DNA from 2 places in the Janthinobacterium kumbetense genome. Region 2 is predicted to be linked to the other one. Evidence: predicted binding sites of a transcription regulator. Region 2 holds the regulator's gene; the other holds the start of a gene.

Region 1 (10,492 bases), on a different contig from region 2:
GGCCGGCGCGGCGGAAGTGCTGGTGGCCTCGCCGTACCGTTTTGCCATCGTGCATGAACTGCGCGGCGCGCCGGAACCCAGCCTGGCGCAGCAATTGGCCCGCATGGGGCCGGCAGACCTGACCCTGGTGGAAGGCTTCAAGACGGACCCGATTCCCAAGCTGGAAGTATTCCGTCCAGAAGTGGGGCAGGCGCCCCTGTATCCGCATGACCCGCATGTGATCGCCGTCGCGTCGGACAGCCCGGCGCCGGCCGATTTGCGCGAGGGCGTGCAATGGCTGGACTTGAATGCGCGCGAACACGTGCTGGCCTGGTTGCTGCTGCAGTTGGAAAATAAGCTGGAAAAATAAGCTAAAGGTTTGCCGGCGGCATCCGTTAACAAGGGTAGAACCTCATTGGAGAAACGTATGGACGTCGGAAGCATTGCTCAACTGTCAACCACGATGGCGGAGACAGGCACGCGGCAAGCCGTCGGCTTGACTGTCCTGAAAAAAGCCCAGGATATCCAAAGCTCGACCGCCACGGCCTTGCTGGCAGCGTTGCCACCGGTACAGTCGGCGCCAAGCCTGCCGGCTCACCTCGGCAACCGCATCAACACGACCGCCTGAGCGCAGTCCCGCGGCGCCCGTCTGGCGCTCGCATTGCTTACGCCCACACCACCGTCATCGACGGTGGCGCGTGGGCGTTTTTGTCTGCAGCCTGCCTTCCTTCCATTTTTCTCTCCGCCCCTGTCAAGTTGATTAATTGACCATGGTTCGCCATGGCACGGCCGATTCAGTAGAATGGCGTCCATCACCTCGCGTTGCCCATCAGCGCAGCCCGGGGCGTGCCATTACTTTGACCCATGCAAGAGGATTTCCCATGAACAAACGTCAAGCTCTCATCGCCGCCGCCCTCGCGGGCATCTGTGCCGGTACCACCCTCAACGCGGCCGCGCACGATGGTCCCGCCCCTGGCGACAAGGAAAAGTGTTATGGCGTGGCCAAGGCAGGGCAGAACGATTGCGCCTCGTCCGACGGCGCGCACTCCTGCGCAGGCCAGGCGGAAGCGGACAACTTGCCGACGGAATGGACGTATGTTGCCAAGGGCACGTGCGAACAGGCGGGCGGTTCCGTCAAGCCCATCAAGGCCGGCACGGCGGCAAAACCGGCCACGCAGCCGTAAGCATCCGTCGCCTGCCCATGCCGCCGCCAGTTCAAGCGCTTGCCGGCGTCGGCTTGCGCGCCGCGCACTACCGCGACTTTCTGGCGCGCCGCCCCAGGGTGGGCTGGCTGGAAGTACACACCGAAAATTATCTGCAGCCGTCGGGCTGGGATAACCATGTATTAGACACCCTGCGCCAGGATTACCCCATCAGCCTGCATGGCGTGGGCCTGGGCCTGGGATCCGCGCGCGGTTTTTCCGACGCGCACCTGCAGCGCGTGCGCGCCGTGGTCGAGCGCATCGAGCCGGTCCTCGTGTCGGAACACCTGAGCTGGGGTGCCGTGGCGCAGCAGCAACTCAATGATCTGTTGCCGCTGGCCTTGAATGGCGCCGCCCTCGATTTGCTGTGCACCAGGGTGGGGCGCGTACAGGATGCGCTGAAAAGGCCGATCTTGCTGGAGAATGTCTCCACTTACCTGCGTTTTGCCGACGATGCCATGAGCGAGGCGCAATTCCTGGCGGAGCTGGCGCGCCGCAGCGGCTGCGGGCTGCTGCTCGATATCAATAACCTGTATGTGAACCAGTGCAACCACGGCGAAGACGCCTTGACGGCCATGCTGTCCATCGCGCCGGGCAGCGTGGGCGAGCTGCACCTGGGCGGCCATCTGGTAACGCCGCATGCCGTGATCGACCATCACGGCGCCGCCGTGGCCGATCCCGTCTGGGACTTGTATGCGGCCGCCTTGCAGCGCTTTGGCGCCATTCCCACGCTGGTCGAATGGGATACGGACTTGCCCGCCCTCGATGTCTTGCTGGGCGAGGCGGACAAGGCGCAAGCCATGCTGGCGCGCCATGCGCCGCCAACGTCACGGCAGGGAGTAGCGCTGCCGTCCCCGCCGCCGCCCGCGTCGCTTGATGCGCTGGCGGCCGGCCAGCAAGCGTTTGCCACGGCCTTGCTGGATGCCGAGGCAACATTGCCACCGTTCGCGGGAGAAGCGGTGCCGCAGCGTTTTGCACTGTACCGTGGCAATATGAGTGCCACCTGGCGCCGCACCCTGGCGCACGCCTATCCCGTCGTGCTGGCGCTGGTAGGCGAGGAATTCCTGGGCGGCTTGGCGCGCGCGTATGGGCGGCAGATGCCATCCGATAGCGCCGATTTGAACCAGTTTGGCGCCCGTTTCGCCGATTTTCTGGCCACTTTCCCGCATATCTCCGACTTGCCCTATCTGCCGGACATGGCGCGCCTGGAATGGGCCGTGCACCTGGCCCATTACGCGCCCGATGCGCAGGGCCTGGCGCCCGAGTCGCTGGCCGCCTTGCATCCCGACCAGCTGGAAGCGCGGCGTTTCAGCTTGCATCCCGCCTGCGCCTTGCTGGCATCGGATTGGCAAGTGGCGGCCCTGTGGCAGGCGCATCAGGAGGGAGAGGGGCAGGGGAGGTTTCCGCAGGATATGCAGGTGGCGAGCTGCGCGCTCGTATGCCGGACGCGCTGGAAGGCGCAGGTGCTGCTACTGGATGCGGCTGCGCATGCCGCCTTGCTGGCGTTAAGGCAGGGGCAGACGTTTGGCGCCGCGCTCGATGCGGCGTTCGAGCTGGACCCCGCATTCGACCTGGCCGCGCACTTGCGCCAGTGGCTGGCGCGTGCGGTGTTGACGACCTGACTGTTTATTCGAAGGCCCGCAGCAGACGCGCTTCGCCCGTCTGATCGCGGTACAGGGCGTTCGCGGCCAGGGTGGCGTCCATCATGCGCGTGACTTGCTCTTCTTCAAAGCGGGCGAGCTCGGCAGTGGCCGCGACGAGGGCCAGTTCCAGCCTGGCGCGCGCGCTCTGGTACAGGCTGCTGGTGTATTTGTCTGTGTTACGCAGCAATTCTTCCGCGTTTTCTATTACCTGGCGCAAGTCGCCGATCAGGCGTTCCTGGCTGCGCGTACCTTGTTCGGGATGGTCCATGGCGCTTCCCCTCTGCAATCGATATTTATCTGACAATAACGACGTGTTTGCAGCTTGATCCAGGCAGCCGGCTGGCAGGGCGCCGGCTGGACGCATGGGGCTGCTTTCGCGCCCCATGCCGGCATCAAGCGGGAGCGACGACCGTGATACGGATATCGCCCACGCTGACGACCTGGCCGGCGCGGATCTTGGCGGTCTTGCGCAATTCCTTCTTGCCATCGACCTTCACCACGCCGCTATCGACCATGACCTTGCCTGCGCCACCGCTGTCGCACAGGCCGACCAGCTTCAGCAGCTGGTTCAGCTCGACGAACTCGGATGTTAAATCAAAGCTTACTTTTTGCATTGTATCCCTTATTGCAACGATGTGTTTTAAACACTTAATGACGGTGTCAACTAAGGTCATAGTTTACATGAAGCCAGGAGGAATGCAGGCTGAGCCTTAACTTTTGTTGGGCCGCGTCATGTCCAGGGGCACGATCCACGCACCGAATTGCTCTTCCGTCACAAAGCCCAGGGCCAGCGCCGCTTCCTTCAGGGTCGTGCCTTCATGCTGGGCCTGCTTGGCGATTTGCGCCGCCTTGTCGTAGCCGATGTGCGGCGCCAGCGCCGTGACCAGCATCAGGGAGCGCTCCATCAGTTCGGCGATGCGCTCACGGTTCGGCGCGATGGCGTGCGCGCAATGCTCGTCGAAGCTGCGCATGCCGTCGCCCAGCAGGCGCGCGCTTTGCAGGAAGTTGTGCGCAATCAAGGGCTTGAAGACGTTCAGCTCGAAATTGCCCGAGGCGCCGCCCACCGTGATGGCGACATCGTTGCCGAATACCTGGCAGCACAGCATGGTCAGCGCTTCGCATTGGGTGGGGTTGACCTTGCCCGGCATGATGGAGCTGCCCGGCTCGTTTTCGGGGATGGTGATTTCACCGAGGCCCGAGCGGGGGCCGGACGCCATCCAGCGCACGTCGTTGGCGATCTTCATCAGGGCCGTGGCCAGGGTTTTCAGCGCGCCATGGGCGGCCACCAGCGCGTCGTGGGCCGCCAGCGCGGCAAACTTGTTGCTGGCCGTCTCGAACGGCTGGCCCGTCAGGCGCGCCAGTTCCGTCGCGATGCGGCCGGCAAATTCCACGTGGGCATTCAATCCCGTGCCGACGGCCGTGCCGCCGGCGGCCAGCTGCAGCAGCGGCGGCAGCGATGCCGTGATGATGTGCTCGGCAAAGTCCAGCTGCGCCACGTAGCCGGAAAATTCCTGGCCCAGGGTCAGCGGCGTCGCATCCTGCAAATGGGTGCGGCCGATCTTGACGATGTCGGCAAACTCCGTCGCCTTCGCGTCCAGGGTGGCGCGCAGCTGGCGCAGCGGCGGCAAGACCGTGTTGGCGACGGCCAGGGCGGCCGCCACATGGATGGCGGTGGGAAAGATGTCGTTCGAGGACTGGCCCAGGTTGACGTCGTCGTTCGGGTGCAGCAGGCGCCCCTCGCCCCGCAAGCCGCCGATCAGCTCGGAGCCGCGGTTGGCCAGCACTTCATTCATGTTCATATTGCTTTGCGTGCCAGAACCCGTCTGCCAGACGGCCAGCGGGAATTCTGCTTCGTGCTTGTCGGCCAGTACTTCGTCGGCTGCCTGCGTGATGGCGATGGCTTTCTTGCCATCCAACAGACCCAGGTCCAGGTTGACGTGGGCGGCCGCGCGCTTGACGGTGGCCAGGGCGGCGATCAGTTCGGGCGGCATCTTTTCCGTGGAGATATGGAAGTGCTCGAGCGAGCGCTGCGTTTGCGCTCCCCACAGCCGGTCGGCGGGTACGTCGATCGGGCCGAAACTGTCGCGTTCGATTCTGCTACTCATGGCATCCCTTTCATCGATGGAGGTGGATCGAGTGTACTCCAGGCGTCAAAAAAGCACAGGATGATGCTGTATTGCATCATTTTTGCCCTGACCCATCTATATTTTTGCGATTTCCTGCCGTTAAAGACAGGCGAGTTCCCCTTCCTATCCTGTTATCAAAGCGATCAGTCCATGCAGAGCAGCATTTTTCCCCGTTGGTCCCTGATCGCGTGCGCCGCCGCCAGCCTGGCCTTGCCGCCCGTCATGGCGGCCGAACTGGGTGACATGGCCGTGCTGTCGCACGTGGGCCAGCCCTTGCTGGCCGAGATAGAACTGACGGCCCTGGCGCCCGAGGAAGCCGGCGGCGTGGCCGTGCGCCTGGCTTCGCCCGATGTGTACCGCGGCGGCGGCATCGGCATGGATCCGGCCCTGCAAACCTTGACCATCAGCCCGCTGGAGCGCGGTGGACGCCACTATGTGCGTGTGACAACGCGGCAAGCGATCCAGGCAGGCCACGTGCATCTGTATTTGTTGCTGGGCAGTGGCAATGGCGCCGTCGTGCGCCTGGGCACCTTGTGGCTGACGCCGGCGCCGCCCGCCGCCGTCGCCCCTGTCAGCGCGCCAGCCAGGCCCGCCGTTCCGGCGCCCGCGCCCGCGCCCGTGCCGCAACCGTTGCCATTGCCGCGCGCCGCGTCCGCCGCACCGTCGCCCGATGCCGCCGCCTTGGCGGCCCGCGCGCGCGCCGAGGGCCTGGTGCGCCCGGCGCGCGTGTTCGTGCCGCCGCCCGCCGCGCCCGCGCCGGCCGCTGCCGCGCTGCGTCCTGCGCCGTTGCGCCGCGCCACGGCGCCCGTCGCCGCTTGCGCGCCGCAGGCCAATATTGAGCAGGCGCAAGCGTGCGTGGCGCTGGATGAGAAAAACGCGGCCCTGAATGACAAGCTCGGCGAATTGGAAGGCAAGATCGGCGCCTTGCAGCAGGCGCTGGCTCAGCCTGCCGCCGCTGTCGCCGCCGCTGTCGCCGCCGCTGCGCCAGCTGCCGCGCCGGCCGAGGCGCAGGCGCCGCATGCCAAGCCCAAGCCCCTGCACGCGGCGCCCGCAGCCGAGAAGAAGGCGGGCGGCAACGGCTTGCTGTGGCTGGGTATCGGCACCCTGGCCTTCCTGTTGCTGACGGCCCTCATCGTGTATGTCGTGCGCAAGCGCAAGCAGGCGGCGGGGCCTAGTGCGCCGTCGAAATACTGGGTCTTGCTGCGCAAGCCATTCGGCCCCAAGAAGAAGGAGGCGTCCGTGCTGACGGAAGCGGTGGAAGAGGGCGCGGCGGACGAGCCGGAGCCGGAGCCGTTCTCGCGTTGATGATGTTGCAATGGCTGCGACAAGGCGGTGCCGGAATTTGATATAAAAAAAGATATTGAAAAAAGACAGAAAAATGCTTGTATCGCGTGTTGCCTGTTTCTTAAATATGGTGATATGATTAATTCAGTGGACTTGCTCTACGACAAAACAGCCCCAGCCTGGCGCAGTCACCAACGATAGTGTGGCGCGGCAAACAGGTGTAGCGTTGCATAAACGCCTGGGTCTGGAAGCGGTTCGCGATGCCGACGATGTGCTCGCGAACGCCGGATGCAACCGGCAGCGAGGCGACGCCAGGAGATACCTGGGGCTCGCCTTCCAAATTCCCCTCCTTGCTTCCCGACGCCACAGATGGCGCGCTCCCCGGCAAGGCGGCAGACGTAAAAAAAGCACCCGCGGGTGCTTTTGTCGTTTCTGGCGCTGCCATATGGCTTACATGTGGGCGCGCGAACCTTGCATGGCGTTCGGCAGCTGTGTCATCCACGGTTCCGTGATGGTGCGGATTTCGCGGTCGTTGGCCAGGATTTGCTTGAGCAAGTCGATTTTGCGCAGGCGCGAGGCGCCGGCCTGGGCGGGCACCTTGCCCGTCATGACCGTGCTGGCGGCGCTGGCGCACTGGTTTTCCAGGGCATCCAAGTCATTCCAGTCGCTCGAACGTGCGGCCACGACCATTTTATTGGTCATTCCTGCAATATTTTCATACATCGAGAGAACGTCGTTGGAGGTCATGAGCACACCCGTAACTAGTGAATGGATTACCGCTTGTCTAGATTAACGGCGTGCTTAACGGGAACTTGAGGGTGTTTTTGAAAAAAAAGTGAAAATAATTTGGATGATTTTGGCGATCCGCCGGAATCGTCCGCAAACCCGCATGGATGCAGGGTCGGCGATGCCGGCGGTGGGGGATTTATTTGACGAGTTCTTCCAATCCCGCGCTCAGTTCGGCTGGCGGCGGCATCTTGTCGACCAGTACCGAGGGCGGCAAACCCAGCGCTTCGGCCACGTTGCCGGGGTAGCAAGCGATGATTTCTTCATTGCTCAGGGCGTTTTCATCGATGCGGGCGCGCCAGGCGGCCAGGTGGATGATGGCGGCCAGGCGGTTCAGCGGCGCCTTGGCCAGCGGGTCGGGAAAGGCGGCGATGGCGTCGGCAAAGGCGCCGGGGAACTTCCAGCGGCGCGCCAGTTCGGCGCCCACCTGTGCATAGTCATAGCCCAGCGAGACCCGCTCCGCGTCGAGCCGGCGCGCATCGAGGGGCGGGGCGATCTTGTCGAGCTGCATGGCTTGCTCGGGCATGGCGGCATGGATCACCAGTTGTCCGATCGCATGCATCATGCCGATGGTGAACGCCAGGTCCTGGTTGTCGCCCGTCTGCCTGGCGATCCAGCGGGCCGACACGGCGCTGTGCAGGCTGTAGCGCCAGAACTGCGGCAGGTTCAGGCCGGGCACGGCCTTGAAGCCGCTGACCAGGCCCGAGCTGATGACGAGGGTGCGCACGGTAACAAAGCCGAGCATGAGCACGGCGTCTTCCACCGTGCCGATGCTGCGCGAGACGTGGTAATAGGCTGAATTGGCCAGCCGCAGCAGCTTGGCGCTCAAGGCCGGGTCCGCTCCCAGCTGGCGCGCGATGTCTTCGGTGGCGATGGCGGGGTTGTCGAAACTGCGCACCAGTTCATCGACGATCTTCGGGGCGGCAGGCAGGGCGTGGGGTTGCTGGAACAGCGCTTCCAGTTGCATGGCAATCTCCTTGGCGTACGCGCGGCACGGGGTCGTGAAACTATAGGCCGATTTTTTGTCCGCATGCAAAAAAGTTCCGGGATGCTTTTTGCATGGGAAACAGGCTATGATTTTGACTATTCCATCGAAAGGATCGCCATGCACGGTTTGCGTTTTTCCTGGTCCCGGACGCCTGTCCAGGCCGCCATCGTCCTCGCCCTGGCCGGCGTTTCGCTGACCGGATTGCCCGCCCGGGCGCACGGCCAGTCGGCGGCCGCCAGCGCCGTAGCCCCCGCTGCCTTGCCCGGCGACGACTTCTATGACTACGTGAATGGCGACTGGCTGCGCGGCACGGAGATTCCCGCCGACCGCAGCAGCTGGGGTTCGTTCGCCATCCTCGCCAATGCGACCAACGAGCGCATCATCGCCCTCGTCGAGGGCCTGGCAGCGGCGCCGCAGACCGATGCCTCCGCGCGCCAGGTCAGCGATTTTTACCGTTCCTGGATGGATGAATCGGCTATCGAAGCGAAAGGCTGGGCCCCGATCAAGCCCTTGTTGAGCAAGATCAATGGCATACGCGACCAGGCCGGGCTGGCCCGCGCGCTGGGCGAAAGCTTGCGCGCCGATGTCGACCCGCTCAATTCCACCAATTTTTATACGGAAAACCTGTTCGGCCTGTGGGTGGCGCAAGACTTGAACGACACCACGCGCAATGTCGCCTACCTGCTGCAGGGCGGACTGGGCTTGCCTGACCGTGCCTTCTACCAGGACGACAGCGCCCGCATGCAGGGCTTGCGCGCCGGCTACAAGGCGCATATCGCCGCCATGCTCAAGCAGGCCGGCTACGGCGATGCGCCGGCCCGCGCCGCGCGCGTGTTTGCGCTGGAACAGCAAATTGCCGCCAGCCACGCCAGCCGCGAGGATTCGGCCGATGTCGCCAAGGGCAATAACGCGTGGCGCGCCGCCGACTTCGCCAGCAAGGCGCCGGGCCTGGACTGGCAAGCTTTCTTCCAGGCGGCGGGCCTGGGCAAGCAGATGGATTTCATCGTCTGGCATCCGTCGGCCATGACGGGCAGTGCCGCGCTGGTGGCGAGTGTGCCGCTGGCCACGTGGAAGGATTTCCTGGCCTTCCACGTCATCAACCATTTCAGCACCACCTTGCCGAAGGCGGCCGCCGACCAGCGCTTCGCCTTCTATGGCAGCGCTCTGAGCGGTACGCCGCAGCAGTCGCCGCGCAGCAAGCGCGCGCTGGCCGCGACGAATGCGGCCCTCAGCGACGCCGTCGGCAAGCTGTACGTGGAACGCTATTTCCCGCCGGAATCGAAAGCCCGCGTGCAGGAGATGGTGACGAATATCGTCGCCGCCTTCTCGCGCCGCATCGACAAGCTGGACTGGATGGCGCCGGCCACCAAGGCGCAGGCGCAGGAAAAACTGCAAACCCTGTACGTGGGCGTGGGCTATCCGGAACGCTGGGACAGTTACGCTGGCTTGCGCGTGGTGCGCGGCGACGCGCTGGGCAATGTGCAGCGGGCGGAACAGTTCCACTATCGCCAGGAGCTGGCCAAGCTGGGCCAGTCGCCCGACCGCAAGGCCTGGGCCATGCCGGCGCAGCTGGTCAATGCCGTCAACCTGCCGCTGCAAAATGCGCTGAACTTCCCGGCCGCCATCCTGCAGCCGCCATTCTTCGACCCGCAGGCATCCGATGCGGCCAATTATGGCGGCATCGGCGCCACCATCGGCCACGAGATCAGCCACAGTTTCGATGATCAGGGCGCGCAGTTCGACGCCCAGGGCAAGCTGCGCGACTGGTGGACGCCGGCCGACCTGGCGCATTTCCAGACGGCATCCAAGCAATTGGTGGCGCAGTTCGCGGCCTATAAACCGTTCCCCGACCTGGCCGTGAATGGCCAGCTGACCCTGAGCGAAAACCTGGCCGACCTGGCCGGCGTGGCGGCCGCGCATGATGCGTTCACCCTGTCGCAGCAGGGCAAGCCGCTGCAGGCGGGCGCGGACCGCGATTTCTTCACGGGCTATGGCGTCAGCTGGCGCAGCAAGGCGCGCGAAGCGGCGGCGCGCCAGCAGATCCTCACGGATGGCCATGCGCCGGCGCAATACCGTGCCGCCACCGTGCGCAATCTCGATGCCTGGTACCCGGCCTTCGACGTCCAGCCGGGCCAGCAGCTGTACCTGGCGCCGGAGCAGCGCGTGCGCGTCTGGTAAGAGTGCTGACGCTGCCGGCCGGGGAGCTGGTCGGCAGCGTAAAATGGCGGAACATATCGACAGGACCGCCATGCAGCCAAGCCCACCGCAAGACCCCATCCACGCCATCACGGGCCGCACCCTGGCCCATTACGACGCCAGCGCCGAGCAGTTTTTCGAAGGCACGCGCGACCACGACGTCAGCCAGAACATCGCCGCGCTGCTGGACGCCATCGGCAAGCCGGCGCCGCTGGCCATCCTCGACCTCGGTTGCGGCCCGGGCCGCGACCTGAAGGCGTTCACGGCCATGGGGCATCATGCCACTGG
Region 2 (10,492 bases):
CCGTCAGCATGCCCTTGATCTGCGAATTGAGGAACGTCACGGCCGCCTCGTAGCGGATGGCATTGTCGGCAAACGCGTTGCGCTCGAGATCCATGTCGACCGTATTGCCGTCGACGGCGCCCTGGGCCGGCGCGCGGTACAGCAGCGGCGTGCCGTCGGCCAGGGTCTCGACCTTGCCGCCGCCGGCTGCGCCCGCAGCTGCGGCCACGCCCTTGCCCGGCATATGCTGCGGTGCCGTGCCCTTCAGGGCCGGCGGCACGCCATCCTTGCGCGCCATCGCCCCCTTCAGGGCGGCGGCGAAATCGACGTCGCGCGCCTTGTAGTTGGGCGTGTCGGCATTGGCGATATTCGAGGCGAGCAATTCCTGGCGCGTCGAGCGCAGGCTCAGCGCCGTCTCGTTGAAGCGCATGTAATCGTCGAGTTTCCCTATCATGTCAGGCTCCGGAAAGATCTGCCACTGGCGCCCGAGATGGCGGAAGGATGGCGGATTAGTGATGACAGGAAACATAGTAAGGTGCCCACCAGCAAGACCATCGCCGGATCAGACCGTACTTTTACCCCTTAATCGGCGCTTCGAACGGGGCGGCACGCACTATCATGGCACTATTCCAGAGGCCTATCACCATGAAAACACCGCTCGCTTTCTTCTTTGCTTTTGCCGCCCTGCCACTGCTGGCGCAGGCGCAAAACGCCGGCCGGCAAACGCCGGAAGCGCTGCGCAACAGCGTGGAACAATTCCTGCAAGTTCAAAGCAACGGCTTGCCCGGCAAGGTGACTGTCACCGTCGGCGCCGTCGATCCGCGCCTGAACCTGGCTGCCTGCCCCGCGCCGCAGGCGTTCATGGCGCCGGGCGCGCGCGCCTGGGGCAAGACCACCGTCGGCGTGCGCTGCACGGCGCCCTCCAGCTGGACTATTTATTTGCAAGCGAACGTGGCCGTCGTCGGCGACTACGTGGCCAGCGCTGTGCCGCTGGCGCAAGGACAAGCCATCGACGCCAGCCAGCTGGTGACGATGCAGGGCGACCTGGCCGCATTGCCGGCAGGCATCGCCACCGACATGGCCCAGGTCGTGGGCGCCAGCACGAATATTTCCTTGCCGCCAGGCACGCCGATGCGCCTCGACACCCTGCGCCGCAAACCGGTGGTGATGCAAGGCCAGCTGGTGCGCGTCGTTTCGAGTGGCAACGGTTTCCAGGTGGCATCAGAAGGACGCGCCATCGGCAGCGCCGGCGATGGCCAGACGGTGCAGGTACGCACGCAGAGCGGCCAGCAGATCAGCGGCGTGGCGCGGGCTGGCGGCCTGGTGGAGGTGGCGTTTTAAACACGGATGGACAGCGATATTGTGGTCTGGCGCACTAAAGTTTCGGCAAAAGGTGCCGATAATGACACATATCCCGGAGTTTTTTGACTTCGACCAGACGAGGATCACGCTGTGAAAATTACCGATAACACCATTAAAAGCAATCCCGGCCTGCCGGTGGCGCCCGCGAGTACCTCCGGCGCCCGGAATGCCGAGAAAGCCCAGGCAACACCGACAACGTCGGACAATGTACGCCTGTCGCCGCAAGGACAGGCATTAGCGGCCAGTGCAACTGCCGGCAGCGGCGCCGTGTTCGACACGAAAAAAGTCGAACGCATCAAGCTCGCGATCGCCGACGGCCAGTTCCAGGTCAACTCAGAAAAAGTGGCGGACGGTCTCCTCGACACGGTCAAGGACTTGCTGCACTCACGAAATAGATAGGTTCCCTCATGCAATCAGTGACTCCGTTTTCCAGCCTGCGCGACGAGCAACAGCTCATGACCACATTGCTGGCATTGATGAAAGAAGAACAGCGGCATCTGGTTGCGGCTGACATCGATGCAATCACGGAGCTCACGGCGCGCAAGACGGCACTGGTAGGACAATTGAGCCAGCTGGCGGCGCAACGCCACCAGGCGCTGGCGGCAGCCGGTTTCACGGCGGCCGAAGCGGGCATGGAAGACTGGCTGGTCGGCGCCAATGAAGCCGACGCGGCGCCCCTGTGGAAAGCCCTGCTCGAGACGACGCGCGAAGCCAAGGAACAAAACCGCCTGAACAGCCTGCTCGTCAACAAGCACATGCTGCACACGCAAGGCGCCCTGAACGCCATGCGCCCCCCGGCCCAGAGCGGCAATTTCTACGGTCCCAGCGGCCAACCGACGACGAACACGGCCAGCCGGCGCGTCGTCATCGGCTGATTTCCCCTAGTTAACAGCAATCCGCCGGCAAGGCGCAGCCGCCTTGCCCTTCAACCGTGCGCGGCACGCCCCGCATGCTGGCGGTATTTCGCCACGATGGCTTGCGCCCTGGCGCTGGCGGCCGCCTGCTGCTCCGGCGTCAGTTCCGCCTGCAGCCAGTGCCAGTATTCATCCTGGTAGGGATTGGTGACGCCGGGCGCGAGGATGTCGTCGTAGACCTGGCGCAGCGCCAGCAGGTAGCCATATGCTTGCGGCGCATCTTTCTGCACCACCTCGCCATCGCGCAGATACGCCATCATCAGGGTAGCCACGCTGGTCAGCTCCGCCTCGTCCGCCTGCGCCGTCAGCTGGGCGATCGCTTGCCGCTTCCACGCCTGCACCAGCGGATCGTCGGGACGGTTGCGCAGCGCGCTGCGGTCGCCGAACGGCCCTTCCGACAGGAAGATAGTCGCCGCGCCGGGCACGCCCGCCCTGGCGGCAGTCGCCAGGTAGCCGAGGCGCTCCTCGCGCTGGCGCTGCGTCAGGCCCGCGCACAGCTGCTGCTGGGCGGCTTTTTCCTGCGCCGTCATCTCGCGCCCCAGCTCGAATTCCAGCCCCGGCAAGCGCCTTTCTTTCTCAAATGAAATGCAGTCGTCGAGCAGATTGTAGGCCGCATACGCGTCTTCCGGCTTGCCGCTGGCCGCCAGGCGCGCGAGCTGCTGCGCCAGGGTGACGGGCATCGGCGCGGCATCGGCGACCGGGCTGGCATCGATATTCAGATACGATTCCAGGCTGCGTCCCGCCGGCGCGCCAGGGGCGGAGACGGCGGCAGCGTCCGGCGCGCCGCTCTCGGGTGCGGGCCAGTACGCGAGCGCCAGCGCTGCCGCGATGGCGGCGGCGATGGCCAGGCCGGTGAATTTGACGTTCATGGTGAGGAAGCGCGTGGATGGGAAACGCACGTTACCACAGGCGCGCGGCGGCGGGCCGCACGCCTCCGCACGCTCAGCCGCCGGCCTTTTTCGGCTGGTGGCCCAGCTTGACCAGCGCGGCCAGGATGGCGTCCACATGGTCGCCCTGCACTTCGATCACGCCATCCTTGACGGTGCCGCCCGAGCCGCACTGCGTGCGCAACTGCTTGCCCAGCAGGGCCAGCGCGACGGCGTCCAGCGGCAAGCCCTTGACCACGGTGACGCTCTTGCCGCCACGGCCCTTGGTCTGGCGCGAGACGCGCACCACGCCATCGCCCGCAGGCGCGGCCTTCGCTTGCGCCTTGCACGCGCACTGCGCCAGCGGCTGGCGGCAGGCGGGACACATGCGGCCCGTTTCAGTGGAATAGACGAGACCGCCCAGGGAGCTGCTTTTCATGAGGGAACGATAAAAGAGGAAGAAAGCGCGATTGTACCAAGCGGCAGCCCGCAGTTGACGAGCGTCAGTTGGCCGGCGCAGGCGCCACGGGCGCCGTCGGCACTTCCGTCACCGTTTCGGGGATGCCCGACAAAATCGTCACGGCGACCCGGCGGTTGCGCGCGCGCCCTTCCGGCGTGGCGTTCGGCGCCACGGGGATATTGTCGGCGTGGCCCACGGCCGTCAGGCGCGACGCCTTGACGCCGCTGGCGATGAACAGGCGCACCACGGCGCTGGCGCGCGCGGCCGACAACTCCCAGTTCGAGGCAAAGGTCGAATTGCTGATCGGCTGCACATCCGTATGCCCTTCCACCTGCACGTCGTGCGTGTCGTCCTTGAGCAGCACGGCCACGGCGCGCAAGGCCTGGTCCGATTCCGCCGTCAAGCCCGCCGCGCCCGGGTCGAACAGCACGCTGGCATTGATTTCCACGCTCACGCCGCGGCTCGTCTGCGTGACCCGCACCTTGCCTTCCTTGACCAGCGGCGCCAGGGTTGACGTCAGGTCCTGCGCCAGGCGCGTCATGTGTTCGCGCTCGCGGCGGATGGCTTCCGTGCGGCGTTTCAGGGCGGGGTTCGGCAACGGGATCGCCTGCGGCGCTTCCATGATGATGGGCGGCGCGCCCTTTTCCAGGCTGAAGGCCTGGCCGATGGCGTTCTGGAAGACGCGGTATTTGCCTTCGTTGACTTGCGAAATCGCATACATGACGACGAAGAAGGCGAACAGCAGGGTGATGAAGTCGGCGTACGAGATCAGCCAGCGGTCCTGGTTGTCCGGTTCCTCGTCATACTTCCTGCGCGCGCGCCGCATCATGGTCAATGCTCGTGCAAGAGGCTGGACACGCGCTCTTCGATGATGCGCGTGTGGTCGCCCGTGGCGATGTCGTACAGCACGGCGGCCGTGATTTCATATTGCACCACTCGGCGCGAAACGATGGCCTTGAGTTTATTGGCCACCGGCAGGAACAGCAGGTTGGCCAGGCCCACGCCGTAGATGGTGGAGACGAAGGCCACGGCGATGCCGCCGCCCAGCTTGCTGGGGTCGGTGAGGTTTTCCATCACGTGGATCAGGCCCAGCACGGCGCCCAGGATGCCGATTGTAGGCGAATAGCCGGCCGCCGATTCCCACACCTTGACGGCCTGGCGCTCGGCCATTTCATAGGCGGAGATTTCCACGTCGAGCAGCTGGCGCAGCTTGTCGGGCGCGATGCCGTCGACGATCATGCGCAAACCCTTGGCGTTGAAGCGGTCGGCCGTGTTTTCCATCAGGCGCTCGAGCGCCAGCGGGCCGTCGCGGCGCGCCGTCAGGCTCCATTGCCCGATGTCGCGCGCCAGCGCGGCGCGCGTATCGGATGGCGGCAGGAAGACCCAGCGCAGCATTTCCAGGCCGCGGACAAAAGTGCGCAGCCGCGTCTGCAGCAGCACGGCGCCGAAGGTGCCGACGATGACGATGGCAAAGGCGGCCGGCTGCAGCAGGGAGGCCATCTTGCCGCCTTCCAGTGCCTGGCCGACCAGCAGGCCGGCCAGCGCCAGCGCCAGCCCGATTACGCTGGACCAGTCCACGCCAGCTCCCTCAAGGTTGCGCGCAGGCGCGCGACGGCCTGGGTATGCAGCTGCGAGACGCGCGATTCGGATACGCCCATCACCGCGCCGATCTCCTTCAGGTTCAGCTCTTCTTCGTAATACAGGCCCATGAGTATTTTCTCGCGTGGCGGCAGCGCGTCGATGGCATCGATCACGGATTGCCGGAAATCGGTATCGAGCAGGGAACGCAAGGGGTCGCTGTCCTCGTCCACGCAGTGGCGGTCGAGGAAGCTGTCATTGCCGTCCGGGTCATGAAAGTCTTCGTAGTACACGAGCTGGTGGCCGCCGCCGTCGCCCAGCATTTCCTGGTAGTCGGCCAGCGACATTTTCAGCAGCTTCGCCACTTCCGACTCCGTCGGCGGATGGCCGAGGCGCTGCTGCAGGGTGCTCATCGCCTCTTCGATCTTGCGCATGTTCTGGCGCATGCTGCGCGGCAGCCAGTCGCTGGTGCGCAATTCGTCGAGCATGGCGCCGCGGATGCGCAGCACGGCATACGTCTCGAACTGCGCGCCATGCGTCTCTTCATAGCGCGTAATGGCATCGAGCAGGCCGATCATGCCGGCCTGGATCAGGTCATCGACCTCGACCGAAGGCGGCAATTTCGCCTTCATATGGTGCGCCAGACGCTTCACCAGCGGAATGTGCTCCGTCAGCAAATAGTCCTTGTTCGATTTCCCTTTGACCGTGTACATAGGCTGCTTATTGTTTTCTCATCTTATCTGGTGCTGCGGTTCGATTCAGGCGCTGAACTGGTGCGGGCTCCCCGTCTGGTACAAGGTGCCGCCAAGCACCGGCGCCGCCGAACGGGCCAGCCGCTCGGCCAGTCCGCGAAACGCCACCGACGCTCCCGCCAGCGGAAACGCGTCGACCACGCTGCGGCCCAGCCGCGCCGCGCGGTGCAGATACTCGTCGGCAGGCACGGAACCCATCGAAGTGAGCTTCACGGCCAGGTAGCGGCTTGCCGCCTGCGCCATATTATCGTATACCACTTTTGCTTCGGATTCGGAAGCGCCGGTGACGAGAATGCCGAACGGACGGCGTCCCAGTTCCTGGCTCAGGCGCTTGATCAGGCAGTACGCCGCCTTGATCGAGGTGGCGCTGGTCGAGACTTGCACGACGATATCCGACGATGCCATCAGCGGCACGGGGAAGCACGCGCCCTCGTCCGCCACGACGCCGTCAACCAGCACGATGCCGCTCTGGCGCGCCAGCACGTCGAACGTCTTGCCCAGGCGGCGCAGTTCATCCTCGCCCGCATAATCCATGCTGTCCATCAAATGGTTGCGCGCGCCCAGGCTGGCCACGCCGAAACCTTGCGGCACCTGGTGGATGACCTGGTTCAAGCCGCACTGCTGGCGCGCCACGTCGCGCAGGCTGGCGCCGTGCGCCAGTCCCAGACGCGATGCCACGCCATCGCTGCCGCCGCTGGCGTCGAGCAGCAGCACGTCATTGCCGCCGTAGACGAGCGACGCGCCCAGGTTGACCAGCATGGCGCCCTTGTCGTCCTGCGGCGTGGCCGAGAGGAACGTCATGACGCGCGGCTGCGGGCCGGCCAGCATGCGGCGCAAGCCTTCGGCCTGGTCGAAATCGAAATTAGCCAAGGTGCACCCCGCGCGCTTCATTGTTGCGGGCGGCCGCCTGCGCCATCAGCAGCGGCAGTTCGGCGTCGGAAAACTGCGTCGCCGCCGCATCGCGCTTGAGCTTGAAGGCACGGTCGATCAGGTAGCCGCGGTCGGCCAGGTACAGGTCTTCCGGCACGCGCTGGCCGTTCGACACATAAAACAGGTTCAGCTTCTGGCGGATCACCACGTCGAGCACATTGCCGATCGAGGCCGCTTCATCGAGCTTGGTCATGATGCAGCCGGCCAGGCCGCTGCCCTGATACGCGCGCACCACTTCATTCAACGTTTCCTGCGTGGCCGTGGAGTTCAGGCACAGCAGGCGCTTCACGTCGGCGCCGGCGCCCGACAGCATGGCCACCTGTTCCGTCACCATCTGGTCGCGCTGACTCACGCCCACCGTATCGATCAGCACCGTGTGCTTGTTCTTCAATTCTTTCAGGGCGATGCGCAAGTCCGCCTCGTCCTTCACCGAATGCACCATCACGCCGAGGATCTTGCCGTAGATGCGCAACTGTTCATGCGCGCCGATACGGTAGGCATCCGTGGTGATCAGGGCCAGCTTTTCCGGGCCGTGGCGCATCACGCAGCGGGCCGCCAGCTTGGCCGTGCTGGTGGTCTTGCCGACGCCCGTCGGGCCCACCAGGGCAAACACGCCGCCCTGCTCCAGCATGGCGTCTTCATTGGCCACAGTATTCAGGTTACGGCTGAGGACCGTCTTGATCCAGCGCATGCTTTGCGCGCCATCGAGGCCGGCCGGCAGCTTGTCGATCAGGTAGCGCGCCAGGCTGGCCGAGAAGCCGGCCGCCAGCATTTCGCGCAGCACGACGGCTTTTTGCGGCTCGCGCTGCTGCGTCGAACCCCACGAGATTTCCGCCAGCTGGGTTTCCATCATGCCGCGCATGGCGCGGATTTCATTCATCATGCCGCTCATCTCGGCGGCGGCGTTTTCCTTGACGTGCGCCAGCGCGCTGGCCATCATCTGCTGCATGCGGGCCATGTCCACTGGCTCGGAGGCAGCCTGGCGCGGCGCGGCAGGACGTGGCGCGGCCGGGCGCTGGGCCGGGGCGGCCGGACGCTGCGGCGTGGCGAACTGGGTCTGCAACTGGGGACGGGGCTGGGCCATTTCGGAGGCGGCCGGCGGCGAGGCCAGCGAAGCGGCATCGTCATTGGCCAGCGCGAGGATTTCCACCACGCCATCGGCCTGGCGGTTCGACAGGATCACGGCATCGGGGCCCAGCGCTTCGCGCACCTTGCGCAGCGCATCGCGCGACGAGGCGCCCGTAAATTTCTTCACATTCATGACCGGCCTCCCAGGGCGGGGGTGGCGCAATATTGGCTGAACTGTGTGACCATCGTCGACTCCTGTTGCTTGAGTGCTGTCTTCCACATGGACACAGATCACCCGGACAGTTTCCATTATTAGCGATGCTTACAGGAAATGATCGAAGGAACAGGACGGGAAAGTACCCGTTATTCAGTTTGCCGAGAGGAAATTGATGTTTATTTGACCAAAGACAAGGGCTGGGGTCAGACCCGGCGGGTCTGACCCCGGTACTAATGCTGCCAACTATTGTGCCCCCACCAGCGCCGTGACGCGGATGGTCTTGGTTTCCGGCACTTCCGCATGCGACAGCACTTTGAGCTGCGGCAAGGCGCGGCGCAGGAAGCGCGACAACAAGGCGCGCAGCGGCGCCGGCACCAGCAGCACGGGCGTCAGGCCCAGCGCTTCCTGTTGCTGGGCAGCCAGGCCCGCCTGGTGCGCGATGGTGTCGGCCAGGCCCGGCTCGATGCCGGCGCCGTCGCCGCCATTGCCCATCGCCTGCATCAGCAGCCGCTCCAGGCGGCTGTCGAGGGTCATCACGGACAGTTCGGCCGAGCCGGGGAACAGTTGCTGCACGATGGCGCGGCCCAGGGCCACGCGCACCAGCGCCGTCAGGTCGTTCGGGTCTTGCGTGCTGACCGTATGCTCGGCCAGGGTTTCGATGATGGTGCGCATGTCGCGGATGTGCACGCCCTCGGCCAGCAGGTTCTGCAGCACTTTTTGCAAGGTCGACAGCGACAGCATCTTCGGCACCAGGTCTTCCACCAGGCGCGGCGACTCCTTGCCCAGGTGGTCGAGCAGCGATTGCACTTCCGCGCGGCCCAGCAGCTCGGAAGCGTGCGAGGTGATCAGGTGGTTCAGGTGCGTGGCCACCACCGTCCCCGCATCGACCACCGTATAGCCCATCGATTGCGCCTGGTCGCGCAGGCTGGCGTCGATCCAGGTGGCGGGCAAGCCGAAGGCGGGGTCGTTCGTGGCCAGGCCGGGCAAGGTGCCGCTGGCCATGCCGGGATTAATCGCCAGGAACTGGCCGTTGAACGCTTCGCCCACGCCCACTTCCACGCCCTTGAGGGTGATGCGGTAGGCGGACGGCTTCAATTCCAGGTTGTCGCGGATATGCACGGGCGGCGCCAGAAAACCCACTTCCTGGGCAAATTTCTTGCGGATGCCCTTGATGCGTTTGAGCAATTCGCCGCCCTGCGTCTTGTCGACCAGGGGAATCAAACGGTAGCCCACTTCCAGGCCCAGGGTATCGACGGGCATGATGTCTTGCCAGCTGGCTTCTTCCTGCTCGGGCGCCACGGTCGCTTGCGGCACTTCGGCCGGCTTTTCGGCCGCCGCTTTTTCCTGCGTGCGCTTCTTGCTGATCAGATAGGCGGAACCGGCCAGCAACGAGGCCAGCAGGATGAAGACCATGTTCGGCATGCCGGGAATCAAGCCCATGCCGCCGATGATGCCGGCGGTGATATATAACACTTGCGGTTTCGCAAACAATTGCCCCACCAGTTGGGTGCCGATGTCCTGTTCGCTGGCCACGCGCGAGACGACGATACCGGCCGCCGTGGAAATGATCAGCGAAGGAATCTGCGCCACCAGGCCGTCACCGATGGCCAGCAAGGTGTAGTTCTTGAGCGCATCGGCAAAGCCCATGTCGTGCTGCAGCAGGCCCACCAGCAAGCCGCCGACGATATTGATGACGGTGACCATGATGCCGGCGATGGCGTCGCCGCGCACGTATTTGCTGGCGCCGTCCATGGCGCCGTAGAATTCCGCTTCCTGCGCCACTTCCGTGCGGCGGCGGCGCGCTTCGTCTTCGCCGATCAGGCCCGCGTTCAGGTCGGCATCGATGGCCATCTGTTTACCAGGCATGGCGTCCAGCGCAAAGCGGGCGCCCACCTCGGCGATACGGCCCGCACCCTTGGTCACGACGGTAAAGTTGATGATCGTCAAAATGATAAACACGACGATACCGACCGTGTAGTTGCCGCCGATCAAGAAGTGACCGAACGCCTCAATCACTTTACCGGCCGCGTCGGCGCCCGTATGGCCTTCCGTCAGCACCACGCGCGTGGACGCCACGTTCAGCGACAGGCGCAGCATGGTCGACACGAGCAGGATGGTCGGGAACGCCATGAAGTCGAGCGGCTTGACCGTGTACAGCGCCGTCAGCAGCACGATGATGGACAGCGCGATATTAAAACTGAAGAAGATGTCGAGGATGAAGGCCGGCAGCGGCAGCACCATCATCGCCAGCAGCATGATGATGATGACAGGCGCGGCGATGCCCTTGCTGGCGTTGCCACCCATTCCGCTGAGCCAGGCTGGCATTCTCAGGCCGTTCATGGTGTACTTCCTTTATTCTTGTCTTC

Evidence for each region. Region 2 encodes FliA, which starts transcription of late flagellar genes. Its sites were predicted from a motif close to CTAAAGTTTNNNNNNNNNNNGCCGNTA; they were not measured.
Region 1: a site for FliA is predicted at 7,025-7,051, ahead of NCG91_RS12460 (flagellar protein FliT). Genes of this name have one in related genera too.

Annotation. Positions count from the first base shown of each region.
Region 1 covers NZ_JAMQGR010000003.1:343,557-354,048, forward strand. The annotation lists gene mobB (molybdopterin-guanine dinucleotide biosynthesis protein B) at 1-349, shown strand, start outside; gene NCG91_RS12425 (YjfB family protein) at 407-607, shown strand; gene NCG91_RS12430 (BufA1 family periplasmic bufferin-type metallophore) at 861-1,163, shown strand; gene bufB (MNIO family bufferin maturase) at 1,181-2,803, shown strand; gene NCG91_RS12440 (hypothetical protein) at 2,808-3,092, opposite strand; gene NCG91_RS12445 (RNA-binding S4 domain-containing protein) at 3,217-3,438, opposite strand; gene fumC (class II fumarate hydratase) at 3,535-4,929, opposite strand; gene NCG91_RS12455 (FimV/HubP-related protein) at 5,101-6,255, shown strand; gene NCG91_RS12460 (flagellar protein FliT) at 6,685-6,981, opposite strand; gene NCG91_RS12465 (HDOD domain-containing protein) at 7,160-7,987, opposite strand; gene NCG91_RS12470 (M13 family metallopeptidase) at 8,126-10,186, shown strand; gene NCG91_RS12475 (class I SAM-dependent methyltransferase) at 10,257-10,492, shown strand, end outside.
Region 2 covers NZ_JAMQGR010000006.1:287,425-297,916, reverse strand. The annotation lists gene flgB (flagellar basal body rod protein FlgB) at 1-433, opposite strand, end outside; gene flgA (flagellar basal body P-ring formation chaperone FlgA) at 625-1,320, shown strand; gene flgM (flagellar biosynthesis anti-sigma factor FlgM) at 1,432-1,740, shown strand; gene NCG91_RS18395 (flagella synthesis protein FlgN) at 1,749-2,216, shown strand; gene NCG91_RS18390 (hypothetical protein) at 2,267-3,154, opposite strand; gene NCG91_RS18385 (translation initiation factor Sui1) at 3,198-3,560, opposite strand; gene motD (flagellar motor protein MotD) at 3,625-4,407, opposite strand; gene NCG91_RS18375 (flagellar motor protein) at 4,413-5,159, opposite strand; gene NCG91_RS18370 (RNA polymerase sigma factor FliA) at 5,141-5,872, opposite strand; gene NCG91_RS18365 (MinD/ParA family ATP-binding protein) at 5,918-6,781, opposite strand; gene flhF (flagellar biosynthesis GTPase FlhF) at 6,774-8,102, opposite strand; gene flhA (flagellar biosynthesis protein FlhA) at 8,370-10,466, opposite strand; gene flhB (flagellar biosynthesis protein FlhB) at 10,463-10,492, opposite strand, start outside.